One region of the Paenibacillus sp. FSL W8-0187 genome, then DNA from elsewhere that is predicted to be linked to it. Evidence: riboswitches for the same ligand, from Rfam matches in the RefSeq annotation. Region 1 holds a riboswitch; the other holds the start of a gene.
The links. Region 1 has a riboswitch for cyclic di-AMP ahead of MKY48_RS00140 (3D domain-containing protein). Riboswitches for the same ligand answer to the same signal wherever they lie in the genome.
Positions count from the first base shown of each region.

Region 2: it holds a riboswitch for cyclic di-AMP, as region 1 does, so the genes downstream of both, ehuB (ectoine/hydroxyectoine ABC transporter substrate-binding protein EhuB) here and MKY48_RS00140 (3D domain-containing protein) in region 1, are expected to answer to the same signal.

Region 1 is NZ_CP150206.1:28,639-36,246, forward strand. Features, by position in the region: gene MKY48_RS00135 (TatD family hydrolase) at 68-832, shown strand; cyclic di-AMP (ydaO/yuaA leader) riboswitch at 1,038-1,252, shown strand; gene MKY48_RS00140 (3D domain-containing protein) at 1,524-2,711, shown strand; gene rnmV (ribonuclease M5) at 2,900-3,451, shown strand; gene rsmA (16S rRNA (adenine(1518)-N(6)/adenine(1519)-N(6))-dimethyltransferase RsmA) at 3,448-4,332, shown strand; gene yabG (sporulation peptidase YabG) at 4,446-5,348, shown strand; gene MKY48_RS00160 (Veg family protein) at 5,639-5,914, shown strand; gene MKY48_RS00165 (small, acid-soluble spore protein, alpha/beta type) at 6,148-6,330, shown strand; gene ispE (4-(cytidine 5'-diphospho)-2-C-methyl-D-erythritol kinase) at 6,509-7,363, shown strand; gene purR (pur operon repressor) at 7,473-7,608, shown strand, end outside.
Region 2 is NZ_CP150206.1:6,567,331-6,574,938, reverse strand. Features, by position in the region: gene MKY48_RS29835 (ring-cleaving dioxygenase) at 1-560, shown strand, start outside; gene MKY48_RS29830 (flavin reductase family protein) at 562-1,173, shown strand; gene MKY48_RS29825 (SDR family NAD(P)-dependent oxidoreductase) at 1,361-2,104, shown strand; cyclic di-AMP (ydaO/yuaA leader) riboswitch at 2,496-2,641, shown strand; gene ehuB (ectoine/hydroxyectoine ABC transporter substrate-binding protein EhuB) at 3,013-3,846, shown strand; gene ehuC (ectoine/hydroxyectoine ABC transporter permease subunit EhuC) at 3,848-4,501, shown strand; gene ehuD (ectoine/hydroxyectoine ABC transporter permease subunit EhuD) at 4,504-5,166, shown strand; gene ehuA (ectoine/hydroxyectoine ABC transporter ATP-binding protein EhuA) at 5,180-6,031, shown strand; gene ectA (diaminobutyrate acetyltransferase) at 6,056-6,568, shown strand; gene ectB (diaminobutyrate--2-oxoglutarate transaminase) at 6,585-7,608, shown strand, end outside.

The DNA.
Region 1 (7,608 bases):
TTTGCAATTTACCCAGCTAATGGAAGATATACGACACAGAAACGACAGGAAGGAGAGTGTGGATCTTATGTTGTTCGACACGCACACTCATATGGACGCTCCCCAATTCGACGAAGACCGGGAGGAAGCAATTCAGCGGGCGCTTGAAGCCGGCGTGACCCGGATGATCAATATCGGATTTAACCGGGAGACGATCCCGACTACGATGAAACTGGCAGAGACTTATGATTTTATATATGCGGCAGTGGGCTGGCATCCTGTAGATGCGATTACCATGGAGGATCAGGACCTGGATTGGATCGCCTCTTTATGCAGTCATGAGAAAGTGGTGGCTATTGGAGAGATCGGCCTGGACTATCATTGGGATACGTCTCCGAAAGAAGTGCAGCACCGAGTGCTTCGGCGTCAGATCGGACTTGCCCGGGAACTGAACATGCCGATTGTCATTCATAATCGGGATGCGCATGAAGATATTATCAAAATTTTACGGGAGGAAAAGGCCTCCGAAGTGGGCGGTGTCATGCATTCCTTTTCCGGAAGCTGGGAAACTGCCAAAATATGTCTCGATATGGGATTCCATATTTCATTTGGCGGGCCGATTACCTTCAAGAATGCAAAGCAGCCCAAAGAGGTATTGGCGCAGGTTCCGCTGGATCGATTATTGATCGAAACGGACTCCCCTTACCTGACGCCTCATCCCTTCCGTGGGAAACGAAATGAGACCGCTTATGTGAAATTGGTGGCGGAGACCGCAGCCGAGATTAGAGGGTTGTCTTATGAGGAATTGGCCCAAATTACCACCAAAAATGCACTGGAACGATTTGGTATTTAACGAAAAAGAGAGCAAAAGCGATGAAAAAGGGAGCAATCGCGATTAATTAAAGTTTTTTAATCAGAAAAGGCGTCAATATTACAATAATTTAACCTTTTACATGAGAAAATGTGGTTGAATGTTGCTTTACAACCTGCATGTAAACAGGATATCATCTTTTCAGTGATAAGAAGCTGCGATGTGCAGATCGTAGCCGAATATTTCATGAACCGTCTCGCTTAATCTCCGAAATTCTGGAGAACGGGGGAACCGATACCGCCGTGCATACTGGTCTGAATGCACGCAGCTGTATTTGATTTCTTTTTCGGGTCTTTGGGGTGAATTTGAAGGATCTCGCCATGAGCGGGTATCCGGATCTAGGGCGTCTCTCTTACGTCCGAACCCGACAGCTAACTCCGTAAGCGAAATAAGAGGGGAAATCTCGTGCATACCATTTCCATGATTCTAATCATCAGGAAGCCACGTTAGAGCCTCTAGTACTCTTTCATTGGCTTTCTTTTATTTTTGAATAATGGAGAAGGGATCATCATACTCTTGGTAAACAAGGGGTGGTGGTAGATGGACGAAATGACGGGAATTGACGCAGGGTGTAGATAGATAGCAGGGCGCCTTGTGAGAAAAATTGCTATAGTCACGTCAAATGCATTCATGCGTTTACCTAGACGGCGGGACTATGAAGGAGGATGGAATAGTGGGCATTTTTCAACCTGAAGAAACCCATGAATCACAATCATCCAGCATGTCTTACGCATTGAGATGGAAGCATGACAATTTGCGTCAACTGATGTTGCTCGGTGCCATGGGTGCCGTTACGGTATCACTTCTCATATCGTTGGTCGTACATGATCAGGCAGGCAAGGAGGTTCAGCTTGTCGTCGATGGTCGTGTCACCACAGTAGAAACACGTGGATCATTGCTGCAGGAATTGCTGGATGAGCAAGCGATCACGTTGAGTCCTCAGGATCAGATTTCGATGCCTTTAAACGGCGCGATCCAGGATGGAGATCGGATCATCATTGAACGGGCAATTCCAGTTAAAGTTACAGTAGGCAGCACAACTAAAACCATATTTACATCCCAGGATACGGTTGATCATGTACTTAAAGAGGCTGGTATTACGATCCAGGGTGAAGATATAGTACAACCGGCACAGAACACGAAGCTGACCAGCAATATGAATATCCATGTCGTCCGCGTCACGAAACAAAAAGTTAAGGAGACGGAAGACCGGGAATTCCGTGTGATCAAAACAGCCGACCCATCGCTTGAAAGAGGGGATAACCGCGTAATTCAGCGGGGCGAGTCCGGTCTCATGGTGAACCATTATGAGAAGGTCTACCACAATGGCAAGCTGGTTTCGAAGACGAAGGTCTCCCAAAAAGTCGAGCGCAGAACGAAGGATAAAATTATTGCCGTAGGCACGAAAAAGGTGGAGAAGCCCGTCATTGTTCAGGCGGCCGCCACCGATGTGAAAGCCACACCGGCCAAATTGTCCGGCACGAAGAAAGTAACAACCGCCAAGGCTGTTGAGAACAACGTGGTTTCTCGGGCAGGCGTTGATTTTAAATACAACAAGGTATTGAACAATGTGTCGATGACGGCGTATTCTTCTGAGCAACAAGGAATCGGTACACGCACTGCATCCGGCACACGCGTTACAGAAGGGCGCACCATCGCCGTTGACCCTAATATCATCCCGATCGGATGGTGGGTCTATATCGAAGGCATTGGCTTCCGTCGTGCAGAAGATACGGGCGGCGCCATCAAAGGCAACAAAATCGATGTTTATTATGATTCACTCAAATCGGCCACGAGTTTCGGCCGGAAGAGCGGCCGCACCGTTTATGTGATCGGTCCGGTTAAACCTGAATTGAACTAGACGCATGAATTCCAATTTACAATGCCATTCTAATGCTATACTATTTAGCTTATAATATATAATGATGAAGAAGAGGGAGTATTTCCTCTTCTTTTGTTTTGTTAAGAACGGAGTATACAGAGCTAAGATGGTTGGGAATCTAAAGTTGTACAAGCGTGGCTTTGCTTGGGAAGGAAGAGAACAAACGCATGATTAAAGAAGTGATTGTTGTGGAAGGCAGAGACGATACCGTTGCCATTAAACGGGCCGTAGAAGCGGATACGATCGAAACGGGCGGATCAGCGATCAACAAGCAAATCCTGAAACGCATAGCGCTTGCTCAGGAGCGCAGAGGCGTCATTATATTAACGGATCCTGACCATGCAGGGGAGCGGATCCGCAAAATCGTGGATCAGGGCGTACCCGGCTGTAAGCATGCCTTTATCCCGGAAGCGGATGCTACCCGCAAAGGGGATATCGGCGTGGAGAATGCCTCGCCAGAGGCGATACGGCGTGCGCTGGAGCGGGTCCATACCTCCTTCGAGGGTGGAGAGAGCCTGATTAGTCTGGAGGACATGCTGGAGGCCGGATTATCGGCTCATCCGGAAGCGGCGGCAAGGCGTATGACGATGGGTAATCTGCTGGGGATCGGTTATTGCAATAGCAAGCAGTTCCATAAACGACTGGCCATGTTTCAAATATCACGTGAAGAATTTCTGGCCGCACTTGCACAGTTGGAAGAAGGGGGCGTAAGCCAATGAATCGGATCGAGGATATATCAACACCAAGACGAACGAAGGAGATCATCTCACGGCATGGATTCTCTTTCAAGAAGAGTCTGGGTCAAAACTTTCTTATTGATCAGAATATTCTGTATAAAATTGTGGAAGCTGCAGGACTGGATGAGGATAAGGGAGCCCTTGAGATCGGCCCTGGTATCGGTGCATTAACGGAGAAGCTGGCGCAGACGGCAGGGACCGTCACCGCGGTCGAAATTGATCAGCGCCTGATTCCCATCCTGAGGGAGGTCCTGGAGCCCTATGAGAATGTGAAGGTGCACCATGGAGATGTACTGAAGGTGGATCTTCATGAGCTGTTCCGTCAGGATTTTGCGGGCGTATCGAAGGTAAGTGTGGTTGCGAATCTGCCGTATTATGTGACGACACCGATTCTCATGAAACTGCTGGAGGAAAAGCTGCCGCTGGAGAATATCGTGGTGATGATTCAGAAAGAAGTGGCAGAGCGGATGGCAGCGGCGCCGGGAAGTAAGGATTATGGCAGCCTTAGCATTGCCGTTCAATATTACAGTGAGCCTAAATTGGTCTGTATTGTGCCGCATACGGTGTTTATTCCGCAGCCGAATGTCGCTTCGGCCGTGATTCGCCTGGCGGTCCGGGAACAGCCTCCTGTTAGTGTAGAAGACGAAGGATTCTTCTTCGAGGTGGTTCAGGCTTCTTTCGCACAGCGGAGGAAGACGATTGCCAACAATCTGAAGAGCCGGTTCTTTCCGGGAGAAGGCCGTGAACGGCTGGAGCAGCTGCTGCAGGAAGCGGGCATTGAGCCCTCACGGCGCGGTGAGACCCTTAGCATTGAAGAGTATGCCCGGCTCAGCAACATATTGTACAACGCGGATATTCGTTAATACAGCCATTAGAGAGCCCATAGGGCCCGCGAAGGCCTTAACGCGATAAATTGATGTTTCGCAAGAACCAATAGTCACAGTGGCCCATACCATAGGGTAGGGGTGATGTTGTGATGAACTTGGGAGACTTGGTCGTTCGTAAATCCTACGGCGGCGATGTAACGTTCCGGGTAGAAGGCATGCGGCAAAATAATAATATCGTCATCAAAGGGACAGAATTCCGGTTACTTGCCGATGCTCCCATTGATGATTTGGTCACGGTCCCGCATCCCAACTTAAGCGAACGTACAAAGCAGGCGCAGATCAAAGCCAATGAGTCGCTGGACCGTCTGCAGAAGCACAGACAGGAGCAGAGTGAGCGTCAACTGGCCAGCCTGCGCAATATTGAAGGCGGACAGCTTGCGGATAAAGGATATTTTGACGTGCCGGGCAAGGTGCTTCATTTGGATGGAGATCCCCAATACCTGAAGAAGAGTTTGGCCTTGTACAATCAGCTTCGGGTCCCAGCGGAAGGCCATTATATCAATGAGTCGGGGATGGCCGATTCATTATATCGTCTTCTTCCGCGGGTAAGACCTGATATCGTGGTAATTACAGGTCATGATGGAGTTCTGAAGAGACGACAGCCATACGATTTATATAGCCTGGACAGCTATAAGAATTCACACAACTTCGTCACGGCGATTCAGGTAGCGCGTCAATATGAGCGGAATCTGGATTCCCTGGTCATTGTGGCTGGGGCGTGCCAGTCGCATTTTGAAGCTCTGCTGCAGGCGGGAGCCAATTTTGCCAGCTCGCCAGGGCGAATCCTCATCCATGCGCTGGATCCTGTCTACGTTGCCGCTAAGGCAGCCTATACGTCAGTCAGGGATACCGTCAACATCCATGATGTCGTTCATCATACGATCAGCGGCAGTCAGGGCGTGGGCGGAATCGAGACGAGAGGCAGCTACCGGATCGGTCTGCCCAAGCTGCAGGATTTGTCCACGTTGAAGGTTACGCCTTCGGTCAGTTAGCTCATATTGCGTTCTAAAAGAGGTGTAGTAGGCCGTTGTAGAAAGAACAGAGAAGAACCCCACAAGTTGGGGTTTTTTTATTTTTTGTTTCAATTCTTTAAGAAAGTTGTCAAAAAAAATACATAAAGCTTGTCAATTTAGCGCATATTAAAGCAAATGCACACGAGAAATCCAGGGTCAAAAAAAATACGTTGACAATATATTTTTGATGCTGATATAATTAATGTTTTTGAATTGACAAATGACTGAATCTTTTGTATAATGGACAAGGAAAGAGGTGGTCGTCGACAATGGCTAAAAACGCGCTGTTGGAAATCAAACGCAGTCTCGATGCCCATTTAGGGCAAAAAATTACGCTTCGGGCTAACGGTGGCCGTCGGAAGACCGTCGAGCGTACTGGTGTTTTGGAAGAAACGTACCCTTCTGTTTTCATTGTGAAGCTGGATCAAGACCAGCAAACTTTTAAACGTGTGTCCTACAGTTATGCCGATATTCTGACCGAAACCGTGGAAATCATGGTAACCGGTGATGACAACGAGATGCGAATCACCTATATCAAGTCATAACGATATGTCATGAGAGAGCAGTCTCCACTAACAGGGAGGCTGTTTTTTGTTGCCATCGATCCGGGGAATGACAAGCGGGGGTTGAACACATACTAAGGCTGCGTGAGGCCTTCTTCATTCGTTTCATATGCGGTGAAGGAGGTTAGCTTGCAGGGGTTCGTAAAACGCCACTGCAATCGCGCCGGATGCTGTTCATGCCATACTCAATTACATTTTCCAAGGAGGCGGGATTGATGAGCAGGAGAAGACGAAGCATTATGTCCGATCAATTGAAGACCGAATTGGCTAAGGAATTGGGATTCTACGATACCGTGGAAAAAGAAGGCTGGGGAGGCATTAAGGCCAAGGATGCCGGCAACATGGTAAAGCGGGCGATTGAGCTCGCCGAGCGGGCAGCCAGCAAATCCGATCTGTAAGAGAAATACCATAATGCGGCAGGGGCTTCCGGTTAAGCGGAAGCCCCTGTTTGTTTACCCCATCAAACGGTCCCATGACTTCAAAGCCTGAGTTTGTTAATATAGAGGCATTAGATGTTTTTCCTCGAATATGTTAAGTTCAAGCATATGGGGAAAAGCTAAGGATAGGTGAACGTTCTTGAAAATATACGAAAAAGCACCGGCCAAAATCAATTTGATGCTGGATGTACTTCATAAACGTCCTGACGGCTTCCATGAGGTAGAGATGGTCATGACGATGATCGACCTCGCCGATCGGCTCGAAATGTACGAACAGAAGCGGGACACCATCATCATCACTTCACAGGCAGGGTACATACCGCTGGACGAGAAGAATTTGGCCTTTCAGGCAGCAAGACTAATTAAAGAGCGCTATGACGTGAAAAAGGGTGTGCATATTCACCTGGACAAAAAAATTCCCGTTGCCGCTGGACTCGCAGGAGGCAGCAGTGATGCAGCGGCAACACTGCGCGGCTTGAACCGCCTCTGGGGACTGGATATCCCCCAGGAGGAGCTGCTCGCGCTGGGCGCAGAGCTCGGCTCGGATGTGCCGTTCTGTGTAACCGGCGGCACCGCACTGGCTACAGGGCGCGGCGAGGTACTCACGCCGATCCCAAACCCGCCGCAGTGCTGGGTGATCGTGGCGAAGCCGCCGATCAATGTGTCGACGGCGGAAGTGTACGGCCGTTTGCGCAGCGAGCAGATTCAGCACCATCCATCGGCTGAACGCATGGTCGAGGCGCTTACGCAAGGCAGCTTCCAGCAGATGTGCCAATCGCTGGGTAATGTGCTGGAGGAGGTTACCTTGAAGATGCACCCGGAAGTTCAGCAGCTGAAGGAAGGAATGCTCAAATTGGGAGCTGACGGTGCGCTCATGTCCGGAAGCGGTCCAACGGTCTTTGGTCTCGTCTCCAAGGAATCCAAGGTAGCCCGGATTTACAATGGCCTGCGGGGATTCTGTAAGGAAGTGTATGCCGTTCGCCTACTGACTTAGAAACGGTTATGTTTGACAATTGGGGGTCGAATTTCAAACAAAGTTGTATAAATACGTACAAAGGTGTTATATTTAACATATAATATTCGGATTTAGCGAGGAACCCTAGGTGAAAAAATTAAAACGAAGCGAACGATTGGTCGATATGACCCAATATTTACTATCTAAACCGCATACACTGATTCCGCTGACAACGTTCGCTGAGCGATATGGAGCAGCCAAGTCATCCATCAGTGAGGATTTGG
Region 2 (7,608 bases), 870 kb from region 1:
AGCGGGAAGACGGACCGAAGAGCAGTTGGTCTGTAGACGATGTAACGCCGGACACAGCGATTAAGGGGTTTGGTGGTGCGGTCCTGTTCAGCAGCAAGTGGAAGGAAACGAAGATAGCGCTGGAGCAGGTAATGGGACTGACCTTCATGGGAGAGGACGTTAACTATGCGCGGTTTCAGTCAGCAGGGCCCTTCGGCAACGTGATTGATTTACCGATGCGGGATATCCCGTGGGGCGCCGGGGGGGCCGGAACGACCCATCATATCGCATGGCGGGCTCAAGATGATGTTGAGCATGTTACATGGCAAGAGTGGGTGAAACAGCATGGCTTTTTGCCAACGGATATTAAGAACCGCAACTATTTCAAATCGTTATATTTCAGGGAACGAGGGGGGATCTTGTTTGAGATCGCAACCGATCTACCCGGATTTACGGTGGATGAAGATCTGGACTCACTGGGGGAACAATTGAAACTACCTGCCTGGTTTGAACCGGAGCGAGCCCGTATTGAGGAAGGTCTGGAGCCTATTCAAGTCAAAACACAAGAGAGGGGTAACTAAAGTGATATCCATTGACCCGAATACCCAAAGCGAACGGGACACTTACAAGCTGCTCATCGGGAGCGTTGTTCCGCGACCGATCGCTTTTGTTACGACATTATCGGAGGACGGTGTGCTGAATGCGGCACCATTCAGTTATTTCTCCATTCTGTCCAGCAATCCGCCCCTGCTGTCCGTTTCCGTTCAGCGGAAGAACGGTACGGCTAAGGATACAGCGAGAAATGCCATGCAAAGCGGTGAGCTTGTCATCCACATCGTGGACGAAGACAATGTTGAAGCCGTGAACGAAACGGCGGCGAACCTGCCCCCGCATGAGAGTGAACTTGACAGAGCGCATTTAACCCCGGTCGTTAGCGAGGTCGTTAAAGTTCCCGGCGTTCTGGAGAGCAAGATTCGCATGGAATGCGTGCTGGAGCAGGTCGTCACTTTGAATGCAGCGGATCAGCTGCCTGGTGCCGATCTGCTGATTGCCCGCGTAGTCCGCTTCCATGTTGCGGAGGAACTTTACGAGCAAGGCCGGATTGACGCTGCCAAGTTGAAGCCTGTGAGCCGTATGGCTGGTAATATCTATGCTTCACTGGGAGAGATGTTTACAATCGAGCGGCCTGTATAACAATGGACAGGCTGGATAAGGTTAGGATGCGGCGAATATTAAGTTGTGAGCGTCCATATGCCGTTATTCGATAGGATGTTGTTCATGAAAGAAACAGGGGCTTGTGGAATATCATGCCTGGAATATGTTAACTCTACATGAATATGGAATCGATATGATGAATTCACAATATAGGAGTGGTCGACAAATGAAATTTGAATCCAAGGTTGTCATTGTGACGGGAGGCGCCAGCGGGATCGGCGAAGCAGCAGTAAGGCTTTTTGTAGAAGAGGGAGCCAAGGTTGTTATTGCAGATTATTCGGACCGGGGACAGGCTGTTTCGGATGAATTAAGAGGCGCAGGCTTTGAAACGCTGTTCGTTAAGACGGATGTGACCCAAGAACAGGAAGTTGCAAATATGGTGAAGCAGACGGTTGAGCATTTTGGCCGTGTCGATGTATTGTTCGCCAATGCAGGCATTGCTCATGATGCCCCTGCTGATCAGTTGTCGATGGACAACTGGCAAAAGACGATTGATATTAATCTTACAGGGGTGTTCCTGTGTGATAAATATGTAATCCAACAGATGTTATCCCAAGGAACCGGAGGGGCGATCGTAAACTGCGGCTCGATCCATAGCCATGTCGGAAAAGCGGGTGTTACCGCTTATGCTTCCGCTAAGGGAGGCGTTAAGCTGTTAACCCAGTCGATGGGCGCGGATTATGCTCCAAAAGGGATCCGGGTCAATGCCGTATGCCCGGGATACATCGATACTCCGCTTATTAAGGGAAGAACGGAAGCGATCACCGAGCACCTGGTCGGCCTTCATCCGATGGGCCGCTTGGGACAGCCGGAAGAAGTAGCCAAAGCCGTGTTGTTCCTTGCCAGTGAAGATGCGTCCTTCATTACAGGCACAAGCTTACTGGTGGATGGCGGATATACAGCCGTATAATCCATGGACCAAAAATCCCGACACTTATCGGCGGTTAATATATGATGCTGGCACCAGCGCTCCCGTAACTAGAAGTAAATGAGTCATAATGGGTTTTTAATGGATAATCAAAAATTTTTTTTGGTTCAGATGGAGTTGTAGAAGCTTTCCACTGTTTTGGTCTAATTCATGGCATAAACTATCCATCACATGAACGAGTAAGGGAGGCATGGCAAACGCCTGCTATATAGCGAAAAATTGGTCTGGGATAAAATTCCTATGTTGTAGGTGGACAAGCTTGAATGAGGCATTTTTCTAGCTTGTCATACACCCCGGAAGAATGGCATTTCTGCGTGTGAATTTCCAGAAAAAGCGGTTTAAGGGGTTTGACTTTTCCTAAACTTCCCTTTATCATGGACACACGCTTAGTTTCCGGCATACATTTTCCGGAAAGCGGGGGAACCAGTTTCACCAGGGGCGAGTCACTTGGAATCATGAGTGTAGGGTACCATCTTACCCGAGTCCGTCAGCTAACCTCGTCAGCAGTGGATGGGTCTTGCATACATAATGGATGTTCATAACAAAGGCCCTTGATTCTCTTAGGGGCCTTTTCTCTATTTTTTGACCCCCTGCTGGCGGAGCTATGTCTAAATCCCCTGTTTGGTGGTCTTTTTGTATTCTGCTAAAGAGGAGGGGCAAGGCCTGCAAATGTTTAACCAATTGAATCAGTCGGATGGCATTGGGTTTAAGCGTGCAAGGAGATGGATGAATCATCTTCCCTGAAGCCCCGACCCGTGCAAGGTGTCTGAATGTCCTTATATCCAAGTTAACATATGCGTTAACAAGGGTAATTTCAACATGCCATTTTGTAAGGATTGCAAAGTCATAACGAAAGGTTGTGGAAGGTTTTGAAGAGAGTGCTTGTGCTGATGTTATCAGTGACTATGGTGGTATTGCTTGCGGCTTGCGGTGACAAAGGGAGTACACTGGATCGCGCCATGGAGCAAGGGTATATCACCGTAGGTTTTGCGAATGAGAAGCCTTATGCCTATAAAGAGGCCAACGGGGAGCTGACGGGAGAAGCCGTTGAGATTGCTCGGGTTATTCTGGAGCGGCTTGGCATCAAGGAAATGAGGGGAGAGCTGACGGAATTCGGTTCACTGGTTGCCGGACTGCAGGCCGAGCGGTTTGATCTAATCACCGCAGGCATGTTCATTAATCCGGACCGCTGCTCCGCCGTATTGTTTGCCAATCCGGAGTACAGCATCGGGGAAGCCATTGCGGTGAAGCAAGGGAATCCGATGGAACTCGGAAGTTATGAGGATATTGCTAATCATGACCAGGCTAAGGTCGCCGTCATGACAGGCGCGGTTGAAATCGGCTATATGGAGAAGTCCGGTATTCCTTCAGACCGGATCATACAGGTCCCCGACCAGGCCTCGGCTATTAGCGCCCTTCAGGCAGACCGGGTACAGGCGATTACCATGACGGGACCCTCTCTGCAGGCGATGCTGGATTCGGCTAGTGATGACAACATCGAACGTGTAACTGATTTCGAGCAGCCGGTCATCGATGGAGAAAGCGTTCGGGGTTATGGAGCTACGGCGTTCCGCCAAGCGGATACCGAGTTCCAGGAGGCTTATAATGCGGAGCTGCAAAAAATGAAGGAATCGGGCGAGCTGCTGGAAATTCTGCAGAAGTTCGGATTCACAGAAGAAGAGCTTCCGGGTGAAATGACGGCTGCTGCGCTTTGCGGGGAATAGTATGCCGAATTCGTGGATTGATTTTCTCCCTACGCTGCTAAAAGGGGCGGAGATCACGATTGTGGTAGCTTTCTTTTCAGCCATCCTTGCGGTCGTGATGTCCTTTGCAGCCGGGTTATGCCGACTGTCGAAGCTGTGGATCATTCGCACATTGACAGCCGTGTACGTGGAAGTCTTTCGGGGAACCTCCTTGCTGGTGCAGCTGTTTTGGTTGTATTTCGCTCTTCCGTTCATCGGCATCGAGCTGCCGAAAATGTTGGCGGCCATCCTTGCGATCGGGCTAAACTTCGGCGCATACGGCTCGGAGATCGTCCGAAGCGCTGTGCTGGCCGTTCCGAAAGGACAGTGGGAGGCCGCTTTAGCGCTTAATCTGAAGCCTTGGCAAAGGCTGTTGAATGTGATATTGCCTCAAGCTTCCTTGCGAATGCTTCCCCCTTTCGGGAATCAGCTTGTGGAACTCATCAAATCCACCTCATTGGTTTATTTCATCACCATGGCGGATTTGACGTATCAGGCGATGGTGCTCCGCAACAATTACATCTCCTGGACGACCGAGATTCTGGTACTGCTGCTCCTCATGTATTTTGTCATTGCTACGCTCGTATCGCTGGCAGTTCGACTGCTGGAGCGTAAATGGACAGCGGGGAGGTTATAGACATGTGGGACTGGAACTATGTGTGGGATATCCTGCCGCAGCTCTTGAGTGCGTTAAAGATGACGGTATGGGTGACGATCTGCGCTTTCGTGGTGGCATTAATCATCGGATTGCTGCTTGCCTTTGCGACGCGGAGCCGATTTAAGCTGTTGTCGCTTATAACCAAAGGAATCATTGAATTTATTCGCAATACACCGCTGCTGGTTCAGGTCTTCTTCCTGTATTACAGTCTGCCGCTCCTAACGGGAATTTCCATTCCGGCCTTCTATGCCGGGGTCATCGGTCTCGGGCTGCATTACAGCACCTATCTGTCCGAGGTGTACCGTTCCGGAATCGAGGGAGTGCCGAAGGGGCAATGGGAGGCTGCCACAGCACTGAATTACACGAAAGCTAAAACCTGGCGAAGTATTATCCTGCCGCAAGCGGTGCCGCCAATCATTCCGGTACTGGGCAATTATTTAATTGTCATGTTTAAAGAAACGCCGATTCTATGCGCCATCACGCTGGTGGAGATGATGCTGACGGCCAAAAATATCGTGTCGCAGTCGTTCCGTGCATTTGAGCCGTATACGCTGGTCGGGATTCTGTTCCTGATCATCAGTTATATCGCATCTTTGCTTGTGCAAAGGCTGGAAAAACGTTTGAATCTGCAGCGTGGAAAATAAAGGAGGGAGTCTATTGAATGCCGTTGTGATCGATGAGCAAGCGGAAGCTTCGAAGGTACCGCAGCAGGGGAACAATCCCGCTACGGGTACCAAGCCGATTGTGAAATATACGGGCGTGACCAAGTCGTTTGGTGATCTCCAGGTGCTTAAAGGCATCGATCTGGAGATGCAGCCTGGAGAAAAGGTGGCTGTGATCGGTCCAAGCGGATCGGGCAAAACGACAATGGGCCGGATGCTGATGACGCTGGAAGAACCCACCGAAGGAACCATCGAGGTTGATGGCGAGCTGCTCTGGCATATGGAAGAGAAAGGGAAGCTGGTTCGGGCCAGCGAAAAGCATTTGCACCGGATGCGATGCAACGTCGGCATGATCTTCCAGCATTTTAATCTGTTCCCGCACATGAATGTACTTCGCAATGTGACGGAGGCCCCGCGTAAGGTGCTGGGTTTATCCAAGGAAGAGGCGGAGGAGCGGGCCGTCTCCATGCTAAGCAAGGTCGGTTTGGCCGACAAGCTGAAGATGTATCCGTCCAATCTGTCCGGGGGGCAGAAGCAGCGGGTTGCCATCGCCAGAGCGCTGGTCATGCGGCCGAAGGTAATGGTGTTTGACGAGGTCACCTCGGCTCTTGATCCGGAGCTGGTCGGCGAGGTGCTGGAGGTCATTCGGGAAATCGCGGATGAAGGCGAAATGGCCATGATGCTGATTACGCATGAGATGGATTTTGCGAAGGAAATCGCGGATCGGGTCATATTCGGAGCCGATGGAAGGATCGTTGAGCAGGGCACGCCGGAGGAGATATTCGATAATCCCCAGAGCGAGCGACTGCAGAGCTTCCTGCAGCGATTCCGTTCCAACGGAAATTAGTTCTGGAAAGAGGTGATGTATAGAATGGCTGTGGATACCGAAACCGAAATTGTTTACCGAAGACCGGAAGCACGGGATGGCACCCGGGTGTGGGAGCTCATACGCGACACCGGATCGCTTGATCTGAACTCCCCTTATTGTTACATGCTGCTTGGAGATTACTTCCATGATACCTGCATGATCGCCGAGCATGAAGGAGATATCATCGGTTTTATTTCCGCCTTCCGTTCTCCTCGTAATCCGGAGACGCTGTTCGTATGGCAAGTGGCCGTTGCTAATTCGCATCGGAGGCAAGGCATTGCCAAGGCGATGCTGACAGGTCTCATGAATCAGAAGGCATGCCATGGTGTCCGTTATATTGAAGCTACGGTATCGCCGAGCAACATGGCGTCCCGTCGTTTGTTTCTCGGTTATGCCGAGGAGAAATCCATTCCCAGCACCGTAACCGTAGGTTATGGAGCAGAGATGTTCCCTGATGGGACATCTCATGAAGATGAGCCGTTATTCGTGATTGGCCCCTTTTTCAATGACATTTAAACAAATGGAGGGAACTATGGACAACCAAGTCATGGAGAAACCGAAGCTTACTGTGTTTAACAAGCTGGAATCGGAAGTAAGAAGTTATTGCCGGAGCTTTCAGACCGTTTTCGACAAGGCACGGAATGCGAAGCTGTGGGATACGCAGGGCAATGAATACATTGATTTTTTTGCGGGAGCCGGTGCTTTAAATTACGGACATAACAATGAGAAGATTCGCGAGAAACTGGTCGACTACATTCTGAGGGACGGCGTCACGCATAGTCTGGATATGGCTACGGATGCAAAGGAAACGTTTCTGACCCGATTTCAGGAAGTCATCCTGAAGCCGCGCGGGTGGGATCACAAAGTGATGTTTCCCGGTCCGACCGGAACGAATGCCGTAGAGGCAGCGCTCAAAATCGCCCGCAAAGTGACGGGGCGCAGCACCGTTCTATGCTTCACGAATGCCTTTCATGGCATGTCGCTGGGATCGCTGGCGGTTACCGGCAATTCCTTCAAACGCCAAGGCGCAGGCGTGGATCTGAGCCATTCGGTATTTATGCCTTATGACGGTTACTTTGGCGATGACGTGGATACGATGGCATATATGGAGAAGCTTCTGGATGATCCGGGAAGCGGCATTCCGCTTCCGGCTGCGGTGATCGTCGAGGCGGTGCAGGGGGAAGGCGGATTAAACGCCGCCAGCCGGGAATGGCTGCAAAAGCTGACACGCATCTGTAAGGATAAGGGGATGCTGCTTATTTTGGATGATATCCAGATGGGCTGCGGCAGAACCGGGCCGTTCTTTAGTTTTGATGATGCCGACATTGAGCCGGATATCGTATGTCTCTCGAAATCGATTGGCGGCTTTGGCTTGCCGATGGCGATTACGCTGATCAAGCCGGAGATCGATATATGGGAGCCGGGGGAGCACAACGGTACCTTCCGGGGCAATAATCTCGGATTCGTGGCCGCGGCCGAAGCGCTGAATTATTGGAAAACGAAAGATTTTCAGCTCGATATCGGCATTAGGGAGAATCGGATTCGCCAATCATTGG